One region of the Propionimicrobium sp. PCR01-08-3 genome, then DNA from elsewhere that is predicted to be linked to it. Evidence: predicted binding sites of a transcription regulator. Region 1 holds the regulator's gene; the other holds the start of a gene.

Region 1 (9,722 bases):
GTGCGGCAACGGGCTACGGCTATTCGTCCGGTATCTGCTCGATGAGGGCCTGCTGGGTACCGATGCCATTCGGATCGCGACCAGAGCCGGCCTCAGGGAGGCTTGGCCCTACCCGGACAGGCGGATCAAGGTCAGCATGGGGACCGCCACCATCTCTGCCGAGCAGACCTGGATCGAGTCGGCAGACAGGCGTTACCGGGCCGACATCGTGCAGGTCGGCAATCCGCACGCCGTCGTACACCTGGACGATCGGGCCGAGCTGGGCGCCCTGGATCTCCTGACCGCACCCACGTTCGACCCGGCGGTTTACCCAAGCGGGGTAAACATCGAATTCATCGTGCCCGCCGCCGATGACCAGGTCGCGATGAGAGTATTTGAACGCGGCGTGGGCGAGACCCAGTCGTGCGGCACCGGCGTGATTGCCTCGGCGGTGAGCCATCTGCGCAACCAGGGAAAGCCGGCCGGAGTGGTGACGGTCACCGTGCCGGGCGGGCCTCTGCGTGCCGAGATCAGCCCGGAGCAGGCCTATCTCAGCGGGCCGGCGGTCGTCGTCGCTCAGGGCCGGGTCATTCTGCCCGATTTCTGAGCGCCATGCCGGCCGGGTTTCCGGGACGCGGGGCATGGTGAGGATTGCCAACTCGTTCTTGTGATGCGGGAAGCGCAGATCAACACCGCCGCCATGAATGTCGAATTTACTGCCGAGATACGTGAGACTGCGCATCCGGAACCAGGGCCGGCCTTCCTCGATGCTGCCGGGCCGATGCCCCCATCTCGCAGTCGACGCTCAACGGCACGAAACGGACGGCTGGCAAGGTCGTTCGCACGAGCGTCCGACTTTCTGCCGCGGGCTAGACTGGCTGAACGATGACTGAAGAACCGATGATGTTCGACGACAAGCTGGATGATCAACTCACCGAGTGGGACGAGCCGGAACTCAATGACGACTACTCGGACGACGACATTTCCGAGGGGGAACTTGATCGCGCCCAGCGACACTCGTTGCGGCGCATAGCCGGGCTGTCCACCGAACTCGAAGACGTCAGCGAGGTCGAATACCGTAGGCTGCGCCTGGAGAGAGTGGTGCTGGTCAGCGTGTGGACGAGCGGCACCCAGCAAGATGCCGACAATGCGATGTTCGAGTTGAAGGCCCTGGCCGAGACCGCCGGTTCCGAGGTCTTGGACGGCCTGGTGCAGCGGCGGCCGCGACCCGACCCCGCAACCTATGTCGGACGCGGAAAAGTCGAAGAAGTCCGCGAAGCCGTCCAGGCAACCGGCGCGGATACGGTGATCTGCGACGGTGAACTGAGCCCGGCTCAGTTGCGTACCCTGGAGGACCGTATCGGAGTGAAGGTCGTCGACCGCACCGCTCTGATCCTCGACATCTTCGCTCAGCACGCCAAGAGCGTGGAGGGCAAAGCCCAAGTGGAGCTGGCCCAGCTGAACTACCTCAAGCAACGGTTGCGCGGGTGGGGCGGCAATTTGAGCAGGCAGGTCGGCGGCCGTGCCTCGGGCGGTGCCGGAATCGGTGGACGCGGACCTGGCGAGACCAAGATCGAAACCGACCGGCGCCGGATCGGCCACCGCATCTCAATTTTGCGGCACAACCTGAAGGACATGGAGAGCACCCGGGCGATCAAAAGGGCCGACCGGCAGCGGCATCGCGTGCCGTCGGTGGCGATCGTCGGCTACACCAATGCGGGCAAATCCTCCCTGCTGAACCGGCTGACCAACGCCGGCGTGCTGGTCGAAAATGCTTTGTTCGCCACGTTGGATCCGACGACCCGGCGCACCACCACCTCCGATGGCCGGGTCTTTACGCTGACCGATACCGTCGGCTTCGTCCGGCATCTGCCCACCGACCTGGTGGAAGCCTTTCGTTCGACCCTCGAAGAGACGGTCGACGCCGACCTGCTGGTACATGTCGTGGACGGATCGGATCCGGACCCGGTCGGCCAGGTGGACGCCGTGCACAAGGTGCTGGGCGAGATAGGCGCTGCCGAGCGTCCCGAGCTGCTGGTCATCAACAAGATCGACCGGGCCGACCCCGACACGGTCGCAGTACTGAAAAACCGCTATCCGGGGGCTGTCGCCGTGTCCGCCAGGACAGGTGAGGGCGTGGACGCCCTGCGGACGGCCGTCGAGGACCGGTTGCCGATTCCGCAGACCAAGGTGACCGCGCTGGTGCCCTGGGATCGCGGAGACCTGGTCGATCGCGTCCACCGCGAGGCGGAGCTGGATCATCTCGAGCACCAGGCCGGCGGCACGTTGCTGACCGCCCGTGTCTATCCGGATCTGGCGGCCCAGCTGGAACCGTTTGAGCGAACCGGCGAGCCCACCGGTGAGTGACGATCTGGAGGAGAAATCACTGGCGGCGCTCGAAGCCGCCGTTCATGCTCTCGGTGGGGCCACCAGGCAGGGCCAGCAGGAGATGACCTCTCAGGTCGCGCATGCGTTGGGCGACGAGGTGCACCTGTTGGCGCAGGCAGGCACCGGCACCGGCAAGTCGCTCAGCTACCTCATTCCGTCGATGATCTGGGCGGTGCAGTCCAAGAAGACTGCGCTGGTGGCTACCGCGACGTTGGCGTTGCAGGCTCAGCTGGCTCACAAGGACATCCCGGTGGCGGCGCGCGCCGTGGCGTCCGTACTGGGACGCGAGCCCCGCACCCAGATCGTCAAGGGACGCTCGAATTACGTCTGTCTGTTGAAGATCCGCGACCAGCTGGGTGGGGAACAGGATTCCCTGCTCGGCGGTGCCGAACTCGTCGGCGCCATCAACGAAGCCGGAACCGATGCCACCTCGGCACTCGGCGCCGAGGTGGTGGCACTGCGCGAATGGGCGGATGACCAGGCGAAGTCCGGCGGCCTCGCCGATCGCGACGATGCGCCCAGCCATTCGCCCAGGTCGTGGGCTCAGGTCTCGGTGCCGGTGCGCGAATGCTTGGGTGCGAATGCGTGCCCGTATGGGGCCGAGTGCTTCGTCGAAGAGTCCCGCGCGAGGGCGCGGCAGGCCGACCTGGTGATCACCAACCATGCGTTGCTGGCGATCAACGCGATGCATGGTGGGACGGCGCTTCCGGAGTTCGGGCCGGTGATCGTTGACGAGGCCCATGAGCTGGTGAGCCGCGTGACCGGTGCGGCGAGCAGCGAGCTGTCGGGGCAGCTCATCGAGCGAACCGCCAAACGCGCCGGCAGCTGGCTGGACGATGATTTGGCGACCGAACTGCTCGAGGTCGCCGACACCTTTACGCAGGCCTTGGCCGAGGTCGAGCCCGGGCGCATCACCGACCCTGATTCGCCGGCCATCCAGGCGTCCGCTGTGGTGCGAGAGGTCAGCCGCCGGGCGGTGTCCGGCTTGGCGCCCACTTCGGGCGATGCAGCAGAGCCCGAACAGCAGCAGGCGGCGTCCGCGATGAAAGAGGTCTTCGAGATAGCCGAACGCATCGCGAAGCTGGACGAGTACGACGTGGTCTACCTGAGTGCGCATGAACGTTTCGGACGCCAGCTCAACGTGGCTCCGCTGTCGGTGGCCGGGCTGATGCGCGAGAAGGTGCTGGAAGACCATTCGACCGTGCTCACGTCGGCGACCTTGACCCTCGGAGGAGCGTTCGAGTCGACGGCCGGCAGCGTGGGATTACGGCGCGCCGATCGTATCGAACTCACCGACGAGGCCGGCGATGCAGGCAATTGGCGGGCCATCGATGTCGGTTCTCCGTTCGAATACCGCAAGCAGGGGATCTTGTATATCGCCTCGAGTCTGCCGAACCCCGGACGCGATGGCATCGGCTCGGCCGCGCTGACCGAGCTCGCCGAATTGATCTGGGCCGCGGACGGGCGGACTCTGGGCCTGTTCGCCTCTCAACGCTCCGCCGAAGCGGCCGCCGATCATCTGCGAGACGCCCTTCCGGCGTTGAAAGTGATGTGCCAGGGCCAGGCGAATCTCAGCGAACTCACCCGCACCTTTATCACCGACGAGCATTCGGTGCTGGTGGGCACCATGTCGTTGTGGCAAGGCATCGATGTGCCCGGAGATGCCTGCCGGCTGGTGGTGATCGACAAGATCCCGTTCCCGCGTCCGGATGATCCGTTGATGCAGGCCAGGCAGCAGGCGGTGACCAAGGCCGGCGGGAACGGCTTCATGCAGGTGGCGGCAAGCCACGCGGCGCTATTGCTCGCTCAAGGTGCCGGACGCTTGATCCGCTCGTCCACTGACAGGGGAGTGGTGGCTGTGCTTGATCCCAGGCTCGCCAAGGCACGCTATGGCAGTTTCTTGAAGGCATCGCTGCCGCCGTTTTGGACGACCACCGATTCCGAGGTGGCGGTGCAGGCATTACAGCGATTGAACCGCTGATACCTCTGCTCGACAGACCACTGCCGTTGGCGTCGATAGCCGCCGGGCTCACCCGCCCGGCCGACAACACGAATTTTCGAATAGGCTCTCGGGCGCCGGTCCTGGTATGGGCCGGCAACCTGTGAACCCGACAGGTACGGCTGCGAGGCTCAGATCCGCCGCAACACCGCCACGACCTTGCCCAGCACGGTGGCATTATTGCCGTCGATCGGATCGTAGGCCGGATTATGCGGCATCAGCCAGATCTGCTTCGGGGTGCGCCGGAAGGTCTTCACCGTGGCTTCGCCGTCGAGCAGCGCGGCGACGATGTCGCCATTGTCTGCCGTCGGCTGCTGGCGGACGATCACAAGGTCGCCGTCACAGATCGCCGCGTTGATCATCGAATCACCACGCACCCTCAAAGAGAAGAGCGTGCCTTGTCCGACCAGATCGCGGGGCAGCGGCAACACATCTTCGACGTGCTCCTCGGCGAGGATCGGCGCTCCGGCCGCGATGGCGCCGACCAGCGGCACCGCAACCGCCGTGGTGGAGTGCTCGGTGACCTCCAGGGTCTCGTTCTCGTCGGGGTCTTCGGTGGCCGGGGCGGTCACTTCGAGAGCGCGCGGACGATTGGGGTCGCGCTTGAGGTAGCCCTTTGATTCGAGCACCTTCAGCTGGTGGGAAACGCTGGAGGAGCTGGTCAGCCCGACTGCCTCCCCGATCTCGCGAATGCTCGGCGGATAGCTGCGGGCCTCCACGGTCTCCTGAATGAATGCCAAGATGTGACGCTGTCTGGGAGTCAGCCCCAGACTGTCTTCGGAACGGTCTCGCAGATTGTTGACATCGTCGATTCCCAGGTCGCGGGCGATGTCGGCCTTCGACGGCCGGCCGGCACGGCGAGGGACGGCGGGTGTACGCCTCACTGTGATCATGAGACAACGTTAAGACATCAATGAGCCGGATTCAAACATTTGTTCGAGCGTGTCGGAAAATGTCAGAGCGTCCTGTTTGGATAGTCGCCAAGAGGTTTCGCGGGGTGGATGCGGTTGCTGGGTCGCTGTTCGCTCGCGACAACTGAGGCGACGAATAGATCGTCATTCGAACTCTTGAACGATGAGAGCCGGGCTGTTAGGCTCGGAGTCGAACAAGCATTCGATCCTATTGGTTACGGCGGATGGCCGGACGAATGGAGAGTGAAAGATGAGCGTTCTGATAGATGGTCAAGCCAGCGCCGGTTTTGCCGCGGGTTCACCAACCCGACCGAGGCGCCTGAAGCTGGTGGCCGATGGCGACCGTCCATGCGCACAGATGCGCTATGTGCCGTCCCGTGAGTCTGGCCCGAGGCAGCCGGCCCGGCCTTTGGCCGGTGCCCCGTATTCGATTACGCCGGTTTCCCGCACGCTCGTGCGCGAAGCCGAGCAGCGACAGCCGGCGTCCGGGCGAGCCGGTCTGACTCTAAGCGATCGTGGCCTGGCAGCGGTGATGATCGGGTTTGCCTTGGCGGTCGTGCTCGGTGCGTGGATGATTGTTTCCCAGTACCTGGCCTTGGGCCTGGTCTGAGGGCCGAGGGTTTTACGTCATCGTGCAGTTTGTGTTCGACGAGGTGGGTCGAGCATGGCGAAGGCGAATTCCGGCGGCCGAGCCTGACGGCCAATCGGCGAATGGGTCGTAAGTGGGTTCTCGGCCGATGCGGGAGGAGAATTCGCCCGCCGGGGCTTTGACCCTTGTCGGGTTCGATGTGCGGCGCGGGAACCGATGGATGGCGCGTGGTCAGGTGACACGAATAATCGGAGGGGTGGATTCAGCTGAATCCACCCCTCCGATTGGTCTATGCGGCGTGTAGGTCCTGGACCTGTGACCGGATCAGTAACCGTACGGCTGCTGGGGCTGACCGTAGTGGCCCGGCTGCGGTGCGGTCATCGATTCGTCGACGACGACGGTGCTGATCATCTTGTCGGCGAGAGTCTGACGCTTGGCGTCCCACAGCGGGAAGAGCCAACCGACGTAGCAGATGAGGGAGTCGACGAAGTGCGCGAGGAAGCGTAGCAGCGACATGCCGGGACCGATCGGCTGGCCCGTGGTGGCCGAGACCAGCCGGGTCTTGGCGATCTTGCGTCCCCAGGTGACGCCCGTCTTGCCGCCGACATAGCCGATGTTGTAACCGAGCCAGCCAAAGACCAGCACATAGTAAATGATGGTGCCGACCGCCGACATATCGCCGTAGGAATCGGTAAAGAACGAGGCGATGATGCTGATGACGATGCCGGGCAGCACGTAATCGATCAGCGCGCCAAGGGCTCGCTTGCCCCACGACGCCAGCGGCGCAGCGCCGCCTACCGGCCCATAGAGACTGCCGCCGTAGGTCGGCTGCCCGTAGCCGCCGGCCTGCTGCGCGTACGGATCTGTGGGCTGGCCATAGCCGCCTTGCTGGCCGTAGGGATCGCTCGGCTGGGCATAGGAATCCGTGGGCTGGCCATAGTTGCCGGAGGCCCCTCCATAGGGGTCGGACGACGGCTGTTGGGACTGCCCGTATCCGGATTGCTGGCCATAGGGGTCGGACGACGGCTGCTGAGATTGTCCGTACCCGGGCTGCTGGCCGTACGGGTTCGACGATGACGATGCGTCCTGCCCATATCCGGCCTGTCCGCCGTACGGGTCAGACGATGAGGAGTTCGATTGCTGACCGTAGGGGTCAGATGATGAGGAGTTCGCGTCCTGCCCGTATCCGGGTTGCTGACCGGAGGATGAATCTTGGCCATAGAACGACTGCTGACCGTAGTCGCCGGCAGAATTGCCCGAGCCTGACGAGTTCGGATCACCGTACGGTGGCTGAGCCGATGATTCGCTGGACTGCCCGTAGCCCGCAGGCTCGCCGTAGTTCGACGACTGTCCATAGTTCGAGGGCTGTCCCTGGCCGTCCGCGTCAGACTGACCGTAATGTGAACCCGACTGCCCGTATCCCGATCCGGACTGGCCGTAACTCGAGTCGGACTGACCATAGGAGGATTGCTGTCCATATCCTGAGTCGCCGGATTGTCCGTAGAACGAGGACTGATTCTGCTCGGCAGGCCCGGATGGCTGGCCGTAGGGCGATTGACCGAAGCCGGAATTGTCCTGCTGCCTGTAGGCCGGGGCGGATGAGTTGTCGCTTGATGGCCCGTAGGACGACGGCGCGTCCGAGGACGAATCGGACGCCGGCTGCCCGTAACCGCCGCCGGTCTGATAGGGCTGCTGCCCGTAGCCCGGCTGATCTTCAGGGGCAGACGAGGCGGAGGTCGTGTTTTCACCGCCGGGAGTCGAGGATTCGCCTGACGGCTGCTCGGCAGCGGGGGGCTCGTAGGCAGGAGCGCCATAGACGGGCTGCTCGCCTTGAGGTTGTTGTGGGTCGGCCGGAGTTTGCGGGGTGGCCTGGCCGTTTGCGTCGCCATTTGCGGCATCTTGGCCAGGGTCATCGGTGGGGCGACCCCAGTACTCGTTGCTCACAGCTGCCTCCAATCGGATTGCGTAACGTCCATGATCCTATGCGTCCCAAGGGTTTAGCGTGCGTCTCCTGGTCGGATAATGGGCACATGCCAACTGCCGTCGCCGCGCCACGTGCCTTTTCGCCGGGCCGCGCCCTGAGCGCGCTGCTCGGGTTTTCCGGGGTGGGATTGCTGATCGCCGTAGCGCATGTGTTCTTCGATATCGGCCTGCCCTGTCCGCTGTTGACGTGGACCGGTATTCAGTGCCCATTGTGCGGAGCGACCCGTGCCGCCGGGGCTTTGCTCACCGCGGATGTGCGTGCGGCTTGGGGTTATAACGCGATGATTGTGATTGCGGTGCCAGTGCTCGCGCTCGCTGCTCTGGCATGGACGATCGAGCTTTTGGGAGGCCCGAGCTTGCGGCCGCCTGGTCGTTTTCGGCCGGTCACCCAGAACAAGGTCTATGTGCTTGTCGGCTTCATTGCGGTGGTGTTCATGATCGTCCGCAACGTCATGAGTTGACCTTCACGGCGACTGTTCGCCGCAAGCTAAACACGGGCCGGCTGGGACGCCTTGCGGGCGGCGAGATGACTGAAATCCAAGGTGACTGGCCGCTCGATGCAGCGTCATTTGTGGCCGTTGACGCCGGCCTGATCGGTGAGCTTTGCAGCGTGACACGGGGTGGATCGGGAGGTCCGAGGGCCCGGTGAAGTGCCGGGCTATCAGCCGGATCTGCGCGGCCGGCGGCGACGCGCCGGTGACTTGATCCAGTGGCTGATCGGTGTACTGTGTCCATATCTAGTAGTTACCCGAGCGTGATTTGCCCACAAGTTGTGGTTGTCCGGTAACGAGAGATCTATAGAGCTAGACGCTACCGAGATGTTGAGGAGTCGACGTGCACTGCCCATATTGTCGCAATTGCGACTCTCGGGTGCTTGATTCCCGGGTTTCCGAGGACGGCACCAGCATCAGGCGCCGTCGTCAGTGCCAGGCGTGCGGAAGACGGTTCACCACCATCGAGCAGACCCAGTTGGTCGTGGTCAAGAAATCGGGAGTAGTCGAACCGTTCAATCGTGAGAAAGTGATCTCGGGTGTCCGCAAGGCCTGCACCGGTCGTCCGGTCACCGAGGAGCAGCTGGCGAAACTCGGTCAGCGAGTCGAGGAGGCCATTCGGGCGTCCGGTCAGGCGGAAGTCCCGACCGAAGACGTGGGCGTCGCCATTCTCGGTCCGCTCAGCGAACTGGATGCGGTCGCCTACCTGAGATTCGCCTCGGTCTACAAGCACTACAACAGTGTCGAGGATTTCGTCACCGAGATCGACAAGATGCGTGAGGTGAGTGAAGCCGACCAGCAGGGCGCGACATCAGCAGATCCCGAGACGGATGCCGCCGGGCAGACCACAGAAAAATGTCAGACCGTCGGGGCACACTGAACTTCGTCAGCACAGGCCCGTTCGCGGTGGCACCGCCCGGGCAGAACCTCAACGGCAAAGTCCAGCAGCAGCGAACCACCGGCAAGACCCGACAACAACTGAGTTCACCGGCAGATGACCTCACATGAATACAAATTTCATAGATCCCGGCGCCCACCGGCACCGGAACCTCCGCTCCGGATCCTGGGTACCTGGTTCCCGAGAGCCCGGACCAAAAAGCTTCAACAAGAACAACCACCAGTAACAGGAGACAGCTGTGACCGACACTCTCTATGACGACACGCGTGAGGCCGCGCACGCACGTGGTTTGACGATCGAGCGGGTCTTCACCACCGAGGGCGTGCATCCCTATGACGAGGTCACCTGGGAGAAGCGCGATGTCGTGCAGACCAACTGGAAGACCGGCGAGGTGGTCTTCGAACAGCGCGATGTCGAGTTTCCCACCTCGTGGAGCCTGAACGCCTCCACGATCGTCACCACCAAGTACTTCCGCGGTGCCCTG
Region 2 (9,722 bases), 290 kb from region 1:
CGGCAAGGCCGTGCAGCTCATCCAAGGAGCCGCAGGCACCGAACGGGTATTCGGGGATCCACTCGAATCCGCGCTTCGCTGGCAATCCCAAGGCGCCACCTGGTTGCACCTGGTCGATCTCGATGCTGCTTTCGGACGCGGCTCCAACGCCGACCAACTCGCCGAGGTGATCGATGCCCTCGACGTGGATGTCGAGCTGTCCGGCGGCATCCGCGACGACACCTCGCTGGAGCGGGCATTGGGCACCGGAGCGCGCCGGGTCAACGTCGGCACGGCCGCCCTGGAGAATCCGGAATGGTGCGAGGAGATCATCCAAAGCTTCGGCGACCGGATCGCCATCGGGCTCGATGTGCGCGGGGAAGAGCTGGCTGCCCGCGGCTGGACGACCAGTGGCGGCAACGTCTTCGACACCGTTGCCCGGATGACGGCTGCCGGCTGTGAACGTTTCGTGGTGACCGATGTCGCCAGTGACGGGATGCTGAGCGGCCCGAATCTGGAGCTGCTCGGTGCGGTGTGTGCGCGCACCGATGGCAAAGTGGTGGCGAGCGGCGGCATCTCCTCGTTGCATGACCTCAAGATGCTGTCGGGGTTGGTGCCGATCGGCGTGGAGGGTGCCATCATCGGGACCGCGCTGTATGTGGGCAACTTCACCTTGACCGAGGCGCTGGAGACCGTGCACGCGCCCCAGTTGAGCTGAGAAATGGGCCGCCATGCCAGAAAACCAGCTGCCCTGGGGTGAGGCGATCGTCGAGGGAAGCCTCGAATGGTCATTCCTCGCCCCCAGCGATCTTCCCGAGATCGCCGACCTGTGCCAGGCGATCGAGTATTTCGATGACCCGACCCAGCACCGCGAGTTGTCCGGGCTGCAAGAAGACTTCGACCGTCCGTGGGCCTATCCCTCGAATCATGCGGTGGTCGGACGCGACAAGGGCGGCACGATCGTCGCCTACGGCTGGAACCACATCACCCCGAGCGACGATCTGCTGCCGCATGCCTGGATGGAGATCGGCGTTCATCCCGCGTGGCGCCACCACAAGATCGGCGTCAAGCTGGTCGAGTGGCTGATCGACCGGGCCCGCGCCTGGTACCGGCACATCCGTGAGACCCATGTCAGGATCGGTCCGTTGTGGGTGGGATGCGCAGCCGACGAAGGTTCACGGGTGGCCGACGACCTGCAGGCCAGCGGCCTGCTCGGGCCGCAACGCTGGTTCTGCGACGCCCATCGCAGCCTGACCGACGCTCCGCACCCGCTCGTGGTGCCTCCTGCCGGGGTTGAGTTGCGTGCGTTCGAACGCGAATGGTCGGAGAAGGTGCGCCAAGCGCACAACATGGCCTTCGGTACCCGGCACGGTTCCCACGATGTGCCACAGGACGCCTGGCAGGCGTCGCTGGAACGAACCGATTCCCGCCCGGAGTGGTCGTGGATAGCGGTACCGACCGATGATCGGGATGCGCCGGTGGTCGGGTATGCGATCAACTGCGAGATCATCGACGCACAGACCGGCTGGCGAGAGGGCTGGACCGAACGCATCGGCGTGGTGCCCGCGTATCAGGGAGCGGGGCTGGCGCATGCGTTACTCGCTGCGTCCATGCAGAGGTTCGCCGACCGCGGTTGTGTGCTGGCCGGTATCGGGATCGACACCGACAACCTCGCCGAAAGCGAGTCGCTGTTCGGCGGCATGGGGTACCGCTTCGAGGATCGCGTGGTGCTGTACGGGGCGACGTTCAACGATTGAGAGCGTTCCGGCGAATGCCGGCTGTGGGGGAGTCATTCCGGTTGAGCAGCCGGCTGCGTCGTGCTCGCGGTCGCGTGCTCACCGAGGTTGTCGGCCTGCCCGGCGCACCGATTCCCCGAGGCCCGGTTACCTTGTGCGAGGCCTTTCTCGGGTTCGACTATGATGAGCAAGGTTTGTTGGTAGGGACGTAGGGGGTTAGCCAGGTATGTCAGGCCACTCGAAGTGGGCAACCACGAAGCACAAGAAGGCCGCTATCGATGCCAAGCGCGGCAAATTGTTCGCCAAGCTCATCAAGAACATCGAGGTGGCGGCCAGGATCGGTGGCGGCGACCTGAGCGGCAACCCGACGCTGTTCGATGCGGTTCAAAAAGCCAAGAAAAACTCGGTGCCCAATGACAACATCGACCGCGCCGTCAAGCGTGGTTCGGGTGAGGGCGCCGACGCGGTCAACTACGAGTCGATCATGTATGAGGCCTACGGCCCGGCAGGTGTGGCGATCTTGATCGAGTGCCTGACCGACAACCGCAACCGCGCGATCTCCGATGTGCGGATCGCCGTCACCCGCAACGGCGGATCGATGGCCGACGGCGGTTCGGTGCAGCGGCTGTTCAACCGTAAGGGCGTGGTCACCGTTGCCAAGGAGCAGGAGATCGACACCGACTCCCGCAAGACGCAGACCCGCACGATCACCGAGGACGACCTGCTGGAAGCCACCATCGAGGCCAACGCGGAGGACATCTCCGACGAAGGCGACACCTTCGAGCTGACCAGCGACCCGAACGATCTGGTGGACGTCCGCAAGGCCGTCCAGGCCGCCGGAATCGACTACGACTCGGCTGAGGTGCAGTTCGTCGCCAGCTTCGATCAGAGTGTCGACTCCGTTGACGAGGCACAGAAGCTCTTCCGCATCGTCGACGCCCTGGAAGATCTCGACGATGTCCAGACCGTCTTCACTAACGCCGACCTGACCGACGAGGTGCAGCAGGCACTCGACGAACAGGAGTGAGCCCCTTCCTCCGTCGACCGAGCGTGGGCGGCGCTGCCGGTGCCCTCGCTGAGCCCGATCGCCAGGTGAGTCTGCTCCTTCAGCAGCGACAGCGTGGGTAGCGGTGATGGCAACGGCGCGCCTGCACCCCGGCAGGTGGCCGAGACACTAGAATCCGAACAGACGTTCGGTACTGGCGCCTCGGCGCTCGGCTTGGTGGTGTGCATGCGGATTCTTGGAGTCGATCCCGGATTGACCCGATGCGGCGTGGGCGTGATCGACGCAGCGTCGATACGCAATCCTAAACTCGTCGATGTCGGTGTGATCCGTACTCCTGCCGACCTCGATCATGCCCACCGGCTGCTCGCCATCGAGCAGGGCCTCGAATCCTGGATACAGGCCAACAGGCCGGACGCCATCGCCGTAGAACGGGTATTCGCCCAGCACAACAAACAGTCGGTCACCGGTACCGCCCAGGCGGCCGGCATCGCCATGCTGATCGCCGCGCGGCACTCGATTCCGGTCGTGCTGCACACCCCCACAGAAGTGAAGGCCGCCATCACCGGATCCGGGGCCGCTGACAAGGCCCAGGTGGGGGCGATGGTCGTCCGTATCCTCAAACTGGACGCGGTACCCAAACCCGCCGATGCGGCGGACGCTGTCGCGCTGGCCCTGTGTCATCTATGGCGTGGCGGCGCCGTCAACAGATATGCGGCCGCCGCCGAGGCCCACGCGGCGAAGATCCGGGTCAGGACAGGTGGACGATGATTTCTCAACTCAGCGGAGCGGTGGCGGCTCTCGGCCCGAACTGGGCGGTCGTCGACGTCTCGGGAGTCGGATTCAAGGTGGCCTGCACCCCGGCCACGGCGGCCGGACTGCGGCCCGGTGAACAATGCTTGTTGCTCACCACCTTGATCGTCCGCGAAGACGCCCTCACGCTCTATGGCTTCGCCGAGGCCAGCGAGCGGGCCGCCTTCGATCTGCTGCTGACCGCATCGGGAGTCGGACCCAAGCTGGCGCTGGCGGCGATCTCGGTGTTGAATCCCGCCGAACTGGTGGGCGCGATCCAGCAGGACAACGTCGCGGCGCTCGTCAAGGTTCCCGGTATCGGACGCAAGGGGGCCGAAAAGATCATCGTCGAGTTGCGGGACAAGGTTGCGATACTCGCCGCCGACCTCGAACCGGTGGCCCCGCCTGCGACCGACAGCAGTTCGGAGCTGTGGCGAGAACAGGTCGCCAGCGGCCTGGAGGGGCTCGGCTGGTCGTCCAAGGACGCGGACGCCGCGGTCGAGAAGGTCGCGCCGCTGGTCGACGACGATCCGCGGGTCTCGCTGGGTAGGCTGATGAAGGCGGCCCTTCAATCGCTGGCCCGATCATGACCACCTCAATCTGAACAAGGACGCGTTTTGGCTGATTCTCCGGTTGACCCCCGGCATTCGCCGGTGGACCCGTGGCCGGCACCCGAAGAGGTGGCCGCCGAGGGGGCGTTGCGTCCATCGACACTGGCCGACTTCGAAGGCCAGCCCAGAGTCGCCGACCAACTCAGCCTGGTGCTGCAAGCGGCCAAGCATCGCGGCAGCACCCCCGACCACGTGCTGTTGTCGGGCCCGCCCGGGCTGGGCAAGACGACGTTGGCGATGATCATCGCCAACGAGATGAGTGTGCCGCTGCACATCACGTCGGGCCCGGCCATCCAGCATGCGGGCGACCTCGCGGCCATCTTGTCGGGGTTGAGTGAAGGCGAAGTGCTGTTCCTCGACGAGATTCACCGGATGAGCCGCCCGGCCGAAGAGATGCTCTATCTGGCGATGGAAGATTTCCGGGTCGATGTGGTGGTCGGCAAGGGTCCCGGAGCCACCGCGATCCCGATCGAGATCCCGCCCTTCACCCTGGTGGGCGCCACTACCAGGGCTGGCCTGTTGCCCGGGCCGCTGCGCGACCGTTTCGGTTTCACCGCCCAACTCGACTACTACGGCGCAAACGATCTGCAGCAGATTGCGATGCGTTCGGCGGCGAAACTCGGCATCAGCCTGGACGCCGCCTCCGCTGCGGAGATAGCCCGGCGCTCCCGCGGCACGCCACGCATCACTAACCGGCTGCTTCGCCGGGTGCGCGACTATGCGCAGGTGAACAACGCCGGGACGGTGACCGAGCAGCTGGCCCGCGACGCCCTGGAGCTCTACGAGGTCGATCCGCTGGGCCTGGACCGGCTCGATCGCGCGGTACTGGATTCGATCTGCCGCAAATTCGGCGGGGGACCGGTCGGACTGTCGACCCTGGCGATCAGCGTCGCCGAGGAGACCGAGACGATCGAGGAGGTCGCCGAACCCTTCCTGGTCAGGTTGGGGTTTTTGATGCGTACTCCCCGTGGACGCGTGGCCACCCCGGCAGGCTGGGCGCACCTGGGCCTGAGGCCACCGGCGCGCGAGGAGTCATCCGGGCAGCCGGGACTCTTCGGCGAGAATTAGTATCCCGCGGAGGATTCTCGCCGAGCCAATTCTTTGTCAGCCTCTCGATGACGCCGCGATCCACCTGCGGCTGTCCATGGCAGTCGCATCCGCACCACACCCGCCGAATTTGAGCGGGCCGGCCGCTGCAGTCGGCCGTGCCCGCGCTGGCCACTGAGCGCGAAGGGTTCGTACTGTCTCCAGGTCGTAGTACCGCGCACCGCCGATCATGCTGTGGGTCGAAATCACCGCAACTGCGGTGGGCGGATGTGGTGATCATCGATTGAATCGGTAGGATCGGCGTGGCGCGTGACTTTGCGCGCGTGCTCCTGCACGTCCAGGCAACGGCCTGGTTGCCGACTAGTGAGGTTGTCTTCAATGGAAATCCTGCTCATCTTGGCCGTTTTCATCGGCCTGATGTATTTCATGACCATCCGGCCGCAGAAGAAGCGGATGGACGAGCAGCGCAAGATGCTCGAGGCTTTGCAGCCGGGAGCCCGGGTGCTGCTCAATTCCGGTATTTTCGGCACGATCCGCGCCACCGGCGAACAGCAGATGGTCGTCGAGCTGGCACCGGGCACCGAGGTGACGGTGCTCAAGCAAACGGTGGCCCGGGTTGCGAACCCGGACGAGGAAGAATTCGAGTACTCCGACACCGACACCCCCGAGGCACTGACCGACACCTTCAGCTCCGATGAGGAGCCCGGCGCCGTGGCCCCGAGCGACGACCTTGCCTTCCAGGACCCGGACGTCGAGACTGCCTTCCGGGACCCTGACGCCATCACCGGCGAGGCTGCCGAGGTACCGCCGGCATCGGACGACGATGTGCAGTCCGGCGATGTCATCTACCGGCCGGGTGAGAACTCGATCTATCAAGCCGGCCAGGCCGAGGAGAACGCCACCGACGATGCCGGCGAGCGCCCGACCGAACGCTGACGGGAGCGCGCCCAAGTGGCATCATCTGCAAAATCCACAAGTACATTCAAACCCGGGCGCACCCTGATCGGGTTCGTCATCGTGGTCGCCATGCTCTTCGGCCTGATGGCCTTGACCGGCACCTGGACGCCCCGGCTGGGTCTCGACCTGCGTGGCGGGACGACCATCACGTTGACCGCCCGCACCGAAGACGGCAGCACCGTGCCCAGGGAGAATCTGGAGACGGCGCGCGGCATCATCCAAAATCGCGTCGACTCGCTGGGCGTCGGCGAATCGTCGGTGACGATCCAGGGCAACGACAAGATCGAGGTCGCGGTGCCGAATATGGGCAGCGATGAACTCGTCGAGCTGGTCGGCGCCACCGCCAAGCTGGCCTTCCGGCCGGTGATCGCCGTTCAAGAGGTGCAGCCGGCCGCCACCGAGACAACCGAGCCGTCCGCCGAGGCGACGCCGAGCGACCAGGCCACATCCGAGGCTACTGAGACCGGTAGCCCGAGCGCCGCGGCAAGCACTGCACAACGCCGGCCGGTGCCGCAACTGCCCACGGAGCCGCCGGCCTCAAGCACTCCGCGTCCGACCGCTCCCGGCGATGAAGAGCTGAGCCTGGACGACGAGCTGAACTACAGCCCGACCGACCAGGACGTCGACGACTATCTCGCCTACCAGTGCGGCGACGACTTTCCCGACGTCGTCGATCAGCCGCTGATCGCCTGCGACGAGACCGGCACCGCGAAGTACTTCCTCGGTCCGGTCATCCTGAGCGGCGAACACGTCACCGACGCGTCGGCCGGCATTCCGCAGGGCGAGGTGTCGTGGATCGTCTCGCTGAGTTTTGACGACCAGGGCTCGGCGACCTTCGCCGACGCCACCGAGGCACTTTCGGCCAATCAGCAGCCGCAGAACCAGTTCGCCATCGTCCTGGACAGCGAAGTGATCTCTGCCCCGAGCGTGAGCGAACGCATCTCGGGCGGGCAAGCGTCCATCTCGGGCACCGGCATCACCGAGGACACCGCCAAGGCGCTGGCGTCCACCCTGCGGTATGGCTCGCTGCCGGTCGACTTGGAGACCAGTTCGGTCGACACGGTTTCGCCGGCTCTGGGTGGCAACCAGATGACCGCCGGCCTGATCGCAGGGCTGATCGGCTTGGCCTTGGTGCTGGTCTACAGCCTGGTTTACTACCGTGGCCTGACGCTCGTGGTCGCGGGATCCCTGGTGGCTGCGGCGACCGTCACCTACGCGGTGATGGTGTTGCTCGGCTCTGCGGTCGGGTTCGCCCTCAACCTGCCCGGTATCGCCGGCGCGATCGTGGCCATCGGTGTGACGGCCGACTCCTTCGTCGTCTACTTCGAACGAATACGTGACGAGATTCGCGACGGACACTCGCTGCGTCACTCCATCCAATCGGGCTGGCACAAGGCCCGGGGCACCATTCTGATGGCCGACGGCGTGCAACTGCTGGCTGCGGTGGTGCTCTACTTCTTGGCCATCGGCTCGGTGAAGGGATTCGCGTTCACGCTCGGCGTGACGACCGCCATCGATCTGCTGCTGGTGATCTTCTTCACCCATCCGCTGATGACGGTGCTGGGCCGGACGAAGTTCTTCGGCCAGGGCCACAAGAACTCCGGGCTCGATCCCGCTCACCTCGGGGTGAGCCGCGCGTCCCTGCTCGGACGCCGGGGCACCACCCGCAAGCGGACCAAGACGCGTAGTGCCGGCAAATCCGGCAAGCTGCAGGCGGAGGAGGCCAGCAATGAGTGAGGCCACGAAAACCGCGGCGTCCAAGAAGACGACCTTCGCCCACCGGCTGTATACCGGCGACTTCCAGTTCGACTTCATGACGCACCGCCGTCGCTGGTACACCTTCAGCGCGGTCCTGCTGTTGATCTCGGTGCTGGCAGTATCTGTTCGCGGGCTGAACCTCGGCATCGAGTTCGTGGGCGGATCGGTCTTCCAGGCCCCGACCCAGGTCAATTCGCAGACCATCGATGACTTCGCTCGCGCGGCGAACGACTCGGAAGTCGCCGAGCTGGACACCCAGGTCAATACGGTCGGCGACCAGACGGTGCGCATCCAGACCCGCAGCCTCGACAACGACGAGGTCATCCAGGTGCGCGAGGCGGTCGCCGAACAGGCCGGCATCGACTCCGACGACGTCGCCTACTCGCTGGTCGGCCCGTCTTGGGGCAAACAGATCACCCAGCAGGCGGTTGTCGCGCTGGTGGTCTTCCTCGCACTGGTCGGCGTACTGATCTGGGCATACTTCCGGGAGTGGAAGATGTCGGTGTCGGCCCTGGTGGCGCTGCTTCATGACCTGATCGTCACCGTCGGCCTTTACGCCCTGGCGGGGTTCTCGGTGACCCCCGCCACGGTGATCGCGGTGCTGACGATTCTGGGCTATTCGCTCTATGACACCGTGGTCGTCTTCGACATGGTGCGTGAGCAGACCAAGGATCTCAAGAACCAGTCCCGCACCTACACCCAGGCCGCGAACGCGGCAGTGAATCAGGTGCTGGTGCGGTCGATCAACACCACGATCATCGCGGTGCTTCCGGTACTGGCGATTCTGGTGGCCGGTCTGGTGGTGCTGGGCGGTGAAGGGCCGCTGGCCGATCTCGGCTTGGCCATGCTGATCGGCATGATCGCCGGGGCCTATTCTTCGATCTTCCTGGCCACGCCGATGCTTGCCCAGTTGCGCGAGCGCGAACCCGCCATGATCAAACACCGCAAGGCGCTGGAGAAGGCACAGCGCCGCGGCAAGACCAAGGTGGTCGCGACCCTCGCGTCAGCAGCAGAGGACGTCAGCCCGACCAGTGTTCCGCTGGCTGCGGCGCCCGCCGGAGGCGTCCTCGAATTCGCCTCCGACGACACCGAATCGCCGGACGAAGTCCCCTCCGCCTCGTCCGAGGATGACAACCAAGGTGAGGGCGAGCCCGCAGACCATGATGGCGAAGCCCGGCCGCGCGTCCAACCGAGTAAGAAGAAGCCTCGTTCGGCAAGGAAGAAGTGAGATGGACGAACGGGTAACTCGTGCCGCCGGTCTGATCCGGACCGTGCTCGATTTTCCGAAGCCGGGAGTCAAATTCCGGGACATCACGCCGCTGCTGAGTGACGTGCAGGCATTTCGCGGTGTCATCGATGTGATGGCCGAACATGCCCCGGCCGGTCTCGACGCTGTCTGCGGTGTCGAGTCCAGGGGCTTCATCTTCGGTACCCCACTCGCCTTGCGGCTCGGGGTCGGTTTCGTCCCGATCCGCAAGCCCGGCAAGCTGCCGGGCACCGTGGTGGAGGAGAGCTTCGACCTGGAATACGGATCGACGACCTTGGCCATGCATATCGATGCTTTGCAGGCGGGCGATCGGGTGCTGGTGGTGGACGACCTGCTCGCGACCGGCGGAACCCTGCAGGCGTCGAAGCGCCTGGTGGAGCGGCTGGGGGCGAGCGTGGCGCAGATGCAGGTGGTGCTCGAATTGGCCGGGCTGCCCGGACGCACCCTGTTGGACGCGGCCGGTGTGAACGATCTTTACTCGCTGATCCGGGTGGATGAATGAAAGACCAGGATTAAACGTTCCCGGTTGCGCGTTCTGCCGAGGTAATACACTCGGCATCAACGTTTGAGCG

The links. Region 1 encodes LexA, which represses DNA repair genes until DNA is damaged. Its sites were predicted from a motif close to TCGAACANNTGTTCGA; they were not measured.
Region 2: ruvC (crossover junction endodeoxyribonuclease RuvC) is a predicted target of LexA. The motif match lies at 2,897-2,912, and genes of this name have one in related genera.

What each region holds. Positions count from the first base shown of each region.
Region 1 covers NZ_CP127390.1:997,099-1,006,820, forward strand. Annotated here, with positions in the region: gene dapF (diaminopimelate epimerase) at 1-586, shown strand, start outside; partial or broken gene QQ658_RS15520 (cysteine--tRNA ligase) at 632-778, opposite strand; gene hflX (GTPase HflX) at 883-2,346, shown strand; gene QQ658_RS04670 (ATP-dependent DNA helicase) at 2,429-4,348, shown strand; gene lexA (transcriptional repressor LexA) at 4,498-5,259, opposite strand; gene QQ658_RS04680 (hypothetical protein) at 5,528-5,887, shown strand; gene QQ658_RS04685 (RDD family protein) at 6,191-7,810, opposite strand; gene QQ658_RS04690 (DUF2752 domain-containing protein) at 7,897-8,310, shown strand; gene nrdR (transcriptional regulator NrdR) at 8,684-9,220, shown strand; gene QQ658_RS04700 (vitamin B12-dependent ribonucleotide reductase) at 9,477-9,722, shown strand, end outside.
Region 2 covers NZ_CP127390.1:1,284,288-1,294,009, forward strand. Annotated here, with positions in the region: gene priA (bifunctional 1-(5-phosphoribosyl)-5-((5-phosphoribosylamino)methylideneamino)imidazole-4-carboxamide isomerase/phosphoribosylanthranilate isomerase PriA) at 1-697, shown strand, start outside; gene QQ658_RS05885 (GNAT family N-acetyltransferase) at 711-1,736, shown strand; gene QQ658_RS05890 (YebC/PmpR family DNA-binding transcriptional regulator) at 1,942-2,742, shown strand; gene ruvC (crossover junction endodeoxyribonuclease RuvC) at 2,947-3,489, shown strand; gene ruvA (Holliday junction branch migration protein RuvA) at 3,486-4,100, shown strand; gene ruvB (Holliday junction branch migration DNA helicase RuvB) at 4,128-5,189, shown strand; gene yajC (preprotein translocase subunit YajC) at 5,547-6,104, shown strand; gene secD (protein translocase subunit SecD) at 6,171-7,862, shown strand; gene secF (protein translocase subunit SecF) at 7,855-9,111, shown strand; gene QQ658_RS05925 (adenine phosphoribosyltransferase) at 9,113-9,652, shown strand.